DNA from 2 places in the Actinotalea fermentans genome. Region 2 is predicted to be linked to the other one. Evidence: predicted binding sites of a transcription regulator. Region 2 holds the regulator's gene; the other holds the start of a gene.

Region 1 (3,203 bases), on a different contig from region 2:
CACGTGGGAGAACTCGGCGTTCGACTACGGCTACCTGTCGCCCAGCCAGGAGAGCTGGGAGCAGGGCGACGACCGCGAGGTCCTCTGCATGATCATGGACCCGGAGGGTCTGACGACCGGCTCGCTCGCGGGCGTCGCGCGCTGACGCAGACACGACGAAGGGGCCCGGTGGTCATCGACCACCGGGCCCCTTCGTCATGTCAGGCTCCGGTCAGGCGGGCGGCGGGGGCGGCGTCTGCTCCTGCGGCGGGGCCGGGGGAGCAGGGGGCGCGTCCGTCGCGGCTGGCGGGGCGGGCGGCGGTGCCACGGGCGGGGCCGGTGCGGCGACCGGCGGGGCCGGCGGGGCCGGAGCGGCCACCGGGGGAGCCGGGGCGGTCGGCGCGGTCGGCGCGTAGCCCTGGGCGGCGTCAGGCGTGAACGGCGCCGGCGCGTAGCCCGCAGCGGCCGGCTGGGCGACGGCGTTCTTCCGCGAGCGGAGCACGAGGAAGACGATCAGGGCCGCGGCCACCAGGACCGCCGCACCGATGCCGATGAGCAGCGGGAGCGGGAGGCTGGAGCCGCCGCCGCCCTCGATCGCGCTGCCGCGCGCGCTGATCTCGTTCGCCTCGCCGTACTGCGGGGTCCACGTGACGGTGTTGCCCTCGAGCTCGCCGTTGTGCTCGCTGACCTTGCCGGGGAAGGTGATCGAGATCTGGATGTCGAAGCCCTCCATGAGGCTCGACATCATCTCGTCGCCCTCGGCGCCGCCGGTGCCCAGGGCGTCCTCGCTGAGGTCCATCGTCCCGGAGACGACGAACTCGTCGCCCTCGCGGACGATGCTCAGCTCGCCGTCCGTGGCGCCGCCGAAGCTGTCGAGGGGCTCGCCCTCGAACGTCATCTTCTGGCCGATGTACTCGCCGTCGTCGTAGGGCTCGGTGCCCGTGATGGTGCCCTCGTCCATGTCGAAGGACTCGCCGGCCATCTGCTCGGCGAGCGACTCCGCGTCCTGGCCGGACATCTCTGCCAGGGCGGAGGACACCGCGAAGACCATCGTGCCGTCGACGGTGTCGTCGGACTGGAGGTCGAGCTGCATGTCCATCTTCACGCAGCCGGCCAGGCTGACTGCGACGAGAGTGGTGAGCGCGGTGGCGCCCAGGATTCGACGTGTTCGCATGCGCAGACCTTCCCACAGCGCGTGCGCGCCCGGGGAGGGTACGCGTCGATCTGGACGTGTTCGTGCCCGGGGTGCTCGCCGTCTCCGCGCTCGCCGGAGGAGACTTGAGTGACGTAGACTCAACTTAGCGTCATCGCTCTCGCTCAACCGATCGGGCATCGTCGTCGAGGAGGCACCGCCCGCATGGAACCGAAGTTCACGACCAAGTCGCAGGAGGCGATCGCCTCCGCGCTGCGCAGCGCGACCGCCTCGGGCAACCCCTCGCTCGAGCCGGTGCACCTGCTCGAGGCCCTGCTGGCGCAGGCTGGCGGCGTCGCCGGTGCGCTGCTCGACGCCGTCGGCGTGGACCGCGCGGCGCTCGGCCGACGGGTCGCGGCCGCCCGCGCGACGCTGCCGAGCGCCTCCGGCGGGTCCGTGGCGCAGCCGGCCCTGTCCCGCGCCACCTCCGCCGTCGTGACCGCCGCGAAGAGCGAGGCCGACGCGCTCGGCGACGAGTACGTCTCGGCAGAGCATCTGCTGCTCGGCATCGCGGCGGGGTCGTCGCCCGCCGCGGAGGCCCTGCGCGCCGTCGGCGCGGACCGGGACGCGCTCGCCGCCGCGCTGCCCGCGGTGCGCGGCTCGGCCCGCGTCACCTCGCCGGACCCCGAGGGCACGTTCAAGGCTCTCGAGCAGTACGGCGTCGACCTCACGGCCGCGGCGCGCGACGGCCGTCTGGACCCGGTCATCGGCCGGGACGCGGAGATCCGCCGGGTGGTCCAGGTGCTCTCACGCCGGACCAAGAACAACCCTGTCCTCATCGGCGAGCCGGGCGTGGGCAAGACGGCCGTCGTCGAGGGGCTCGCCCAGCGCATGGTCGCGGGCGACGTGCCCGAGTCCCTGCGGGGCAAGCGGCTCGTCGCGCTCGACCTCGCCTCGATGGTCGCGGGCGCCAAGTACCGCGGCGAGTTCGAGGAGCGGCTCAAGGCCGTCCTCACCGAGATCAAGGACGCCGAGGGGCAGGTCGTCACGTTCATCGACGAGCTGCACACGGTGGTCGGCGCGGGCGCGGCCGAGGGCTCGATGGACGCCGGCAACATGCTCAAGCCGATGCTCGCCCGCGGCGAGCTGCGCCTCATCGGGGCGACCACGCTCGACGAGTTCCGGGAGCGGATCGAGAAGGACCCGGCGCTCGAGCGCCGCTTCCAGCAGGTCTACGTGGGCGAGCCGAGCGTCGAGGACACCGTCGCCATCCTGCGCGGGCTCAAGGAGCGGTACGAGGCGCACCACAAGGTCGGCATCTCCGACGCCGCGCTCGTCGCCGCCGCCACGCTCTCCGACCGGTACATCCCCGCGCGTCAGCTGCCCGACAAGGCCATCGACCTGGTCGACGAGGCCGCGTCGCGCCTGCGCATGGAGCTCGACTCCTCGCCGGTGGAGATCGACGCGCTCCGCCGCGCCGTCGACCGGCTGACCATGGAGGAGTCCTACCTGTCCGAGGCGGAGGACGCCGCCGACCCGGCGTCGGCGGACCGGCTCGAGCGCCTGCGCGCCGAGCTCGCGGACAAGCGCGAGGAGCTCGCCGCGCTCACGGCCCGGTGGGAGCGCGAGAAGGCGGGCCAGAACCGCGTCGGCGACCTGCGGGTACGCCTGGACGGGCTCAAGGTGCAGGCCGAGCGGCTCCAGCGCGAGGGCGATCTCGACGCGGCGTCGCGCCTGCTCTACGGCGAGATCCCCGCGATCCAGAAGGAGATCGCCGAGGCGGAGGCCGCCGAGCAGCGCGCCCCGGGCGAGGGCGTCCCGCGCGAGACGCCGATGATCGCCGAGCGCGTCGGCACGGACGAGATCGCCGAGGTCGTGTCCGCCTGGACGGGCATCCCGACCGGCCGTCTGCTCGAGGGCGAGACCGCGAAGCTCCTGCGCATGGAGGACGTCATCGGCGAGCGGCTCATCGGTCAGCGCCGCGCCGTGACCTCGGTGTCCGACGCCGTCCGCCGGGCCCGCGCAGGCATCTCCGACCCCGACCGGCCCACGGGCTCGTTCCTGTTCCTGGGGCCGACGGGCGTCGGCAAGA
Region 2 (3,203 bases):
GCGGCTCGACGACCTCCAGCGGCTCCAGGCCGAGTACGTCAACTACCGCCGCCGCGTCGACCGCGACCGCGCGGTCGCGGGCGAGCTCGCGGTGCTCGGCATGATCGAGGCGCTCATGCCCGTGCTCGACGAGATCGAGCTCGCGCGCCAGCACGGCGAGCTGGCCGACGGCCCGTTCGCGTCGATCGCCGAGAAGCTCGAGACGACGCTCGGCCGGTTCGGCTGGGAGCGCTACGGCGCGGCCGGCGAGGCGTTCGACCCGACGGTCCACGAGGCGCTCATGCACGCCGAGTCCGCCGAGGTCGACGAGCCGACCGTGACCCAGGTGCTCCAGCCGGGCCACCGGGTGGGCGAGCGGATCGTCCGCGCGGCCCGCGTCGCGGTCACCGCTCCCCTGGGCTGAACGGAAGGGAGGTGGCGGGATGACCGGCCAGGACTGGTTCGAGAAGGACTTCTACGCCACCCTCGGCGTGCCCAAGAACGCCGACGCGGCGGCGATCAAGAAGGCGTACCGCAAGCTCGCGCGCGAGCTGCACCCCGACACGAACCCCGACGCCGCGGCGGAGGACCGGTTCAAGGAGGTCGGGGAGGCGTACGCCGTCCTGTCCGACCCCGAGCAGCGCCAGCAGTACGACGCGATCCGGGCGATGGCCGGCGGCGGAGCCCGCTTCTCCGCCGGCCCCGGCGGCCCGGGCGGCGCCGGGTTCGAGGACATCCTCGGGGGTCTCTTCGGCGGCGGTGCGCCCGGGGGCGCCGGCCCGCGCGTGCGGTACCAGAGCACGGGCGGCGGTGGCGGGGGCTTCGAGGACATCCTCGGCGGCCTCTTCGGCGGGGGCGGGTTCCGCGCCCCGCGCGGGCCCCAGCGCGGCCACGACGTCGAGGCGTCGACGACGCTGCCCTTCCGGCACGCCGTCGACGGGTCCACCGTGACGCTGTCCGTCGAGGGCCGGCGGGTCACCGCCCGCATCCCCGCGGGCGTGCGGGACGGCCAGCGCATCCGCCTGCGCGGCAAGGGCCGGCCCGGTGAGAACGGCGGCCCCGCGGGCGACCTCGTCATCGCCGTGCACGTGGAGCCGCACCCGGTCTTCTCGCTCGACGGCCGCGACCTGCGGATCACCGTCCCGGTCACCTTCGCGGAGGCGGCGCTCGGCGCGGACGTCGACGTGCCCACGCTCGACGGCGGGACCGTGCGCGTGAAGGTGCCGGCGGGGACGCCGTCGGGCCGCACCCTGCGCGTGCGCGGGCGCGGCGTGAAGGCGACGGGCGCGAGCGCCGGCGGCGAGCAGGCCGACGGGGACCTCCTGGTCACCGTGCAGGTCGCGGTCCCGCAGCGGCTGTCCGCCAAGGCGCGCGAGGCCGTGCGCGCGTTCGACGAGGCCACGAGCGACGGCGACGTGCGGGCCGACCTGCGGGCGAGGGCCGCGCAGTGAGCGGGCACCGATGAGCGGGTACCTGCCGGGGCACCTGACGCCGGACACCCCGGTCTACGTCATCTCCGTGGCCGCGGAGCTCGCCGGGATGCACCCGCAGACGCTCCGGCAGTACGACCGCCTGGGACTGGTCTCCCCCGGCCGGGCCCCCGGGCGCGGACGGCGGTACTCGCTGCGCGACATCGCGACCCTGCGCGAGGTCCAGCGGCTCTCCCAGGAGGAGGGCATCAACCTCGCGGGCATCAAGCGGATCCTCGCCCTCGAGGACCGCGTGCGCCGCCTGGAGACCCAGGTCGAGGCGCTGCGCGCGGCGGCCGACCCCGGGCACCGGGTGTTCGCGGCCGGCCCGCAGGGCGACGTCGTCGCCGTGCCGCGCGGGCATCGCCCGGCGCGCGTGACGGGCTCGGGCGCCCTCGTCATCTGGCGCCCCCCGCGCCCCTGACCCGCCCAGGGCGGTGCACCGAACCGCCCGTGCGCGGGGCGGCGCGGCGCTAGCGTGAGCGGGTCGAAAGGTCCGCCATGACCGCCGCCCCGCCCGCACCCGCGACCCCGCCGGCCGCCGCGTCGCCCGCGCCGTCGAAGCGCCGCAGCGCCCGGCCCTCGCCGGCCGCCCGCCGGTTCGGCTACGCGCTGGCCGCCCTCGTCAACGTGGCCTTCTGGGTGGTGCTCCACGTGTGGCCGGGCTGGCAGGAGGCGTCCTTCCTCACCGCCGAGACCACCGACGTCCTGCCCTGGGTGGACGCCCAGATCGCGGTCACGATCGCCGCGAACGCCGTCTGGCTCGTCGCCGACCCGCGCTGGCTGCGCGCCCTGGGCGAGGCGGTCACCGCGGCCGTGGGCCTGGCCGCGGTCGCCCGGATCCTCAGCGTCTTCCCGTTCTCCTTCGACGACGACGGCGTGCCCTGGGACCAGCTCGTCCGGGTCGCGCTCGTCGTGGCGCTCGTCGGCACCGCGATCGGCGTGCTCGCGAACGTCGTCACCTTCGTCCGGGCCCTTCGCGCCGACGACGCCCGGCCGGCCTGAGCGCCGCCGTCGGGCACCCGTCGGACCCCTCCCACGCGGGCGCCGGAAAAGCCAGGAGCGCGGCCCTCGAGAGGGCCGCGCTCCTGGTGGCGGGGGGGATGCTGAAGTCGGTGGGGGCGCCTACCGGCGCAGGTGGTGGAGCAGGTCCACGGCGGCGTCGTGCGTCTCGGGCAGAGGCTCGATCCAGATCCGCGGCGGGGTGCGCACGAGGTCGGTGATGTGCAGCGCCTCGGCGTGCTCGTTCACCTGGTCGCGCATGCGGCGGACGGTCTCGCCCAGGTCGTAGTCGCGCGCCACGAGGACGGCGAACGCGCCGCCGCCGAGGGCCGCCATCGGGTGGCCGGGGGCGAGCGCCGCGGTGAGGGCCCGGCCCATCGCGGCCGAGCGCGCCATCCGGCGCCACGGGGCGATCTCGCCGGCGGCCACGTCCACGAGGACGAGGCAGTGGGTGACGAACGCGTGGTGCGCGTGCTTGCGCGCGGCGCCGTACGTCTCGCCGAGGCGGACGGAGAGGTACTCGAGCGTCGGCAGGCCCGACTCGGGGTCGATGCAGGACGCCTGGACCGGGGAGGCCTCGAGCGAGCTCGCCCAGCCCTCGCACAGGGACCGGACGACCTCGAGGCTCGGGTCGCGGCCGACGAGGCGGTACAGCACGCCGACGTCGTCGAGGGTCTCGGCGACGCCCACGCCCGCGGCGCCACGGACCTGACCGAGGCGGTAGGCGGCAGCGGCAGGAGACGAGCCGGCGGC

The links. Region 2 encodes HspR, which represses chaperone genes until heat shock. Its sites were predicted from a motif close to AAGTTGAGTCNNNNNGACTCAACTT; they were not measured.
Region 1: clpB (ATP-dependent chaperone ClpB) is a predicted target of HspR. The motif match lies at 1,255-1,279, and genes of this name have one in related genera.

The regions. Positions count from the first base shown of each region.
Region 1 is NZ_BJYK01000006.1:127,900-131,102, reverse strand. It holds gene AFE02nite_RS10695 (septum formation family protein) at 1-145, shown strand, start outside; gene AFE02nite_RS10690 (LppM family (lipo)protein) at 212-1,153, opposite strand; gene clpB (ATP-dependent chaperone ClpB) at 1,337-3,203, shown strand, end outside.
Region 2 is NZ_BJYK01000009.1:543,758-546,960, reverse strand. It holds gene grpE (nucleotide exchange factor GrpE) at 1-403, shown strand, start outside; gene AFE02nite_RS14590 (DnaJ C-terminal domain-containing protein) at 423-1,430, shown strand; gene AFE02nite_RS14585 (heat shock protein transcriptional repressor HspR) at 1,441-1,872, shown strand; gene AFE02nite_RS14580 (hypothetical protein) at 1,950-2,453, shown strand; gene AFE02nite_RS14575 (hypothetical protein) at 2,574-3,203, opposite strand, start outside.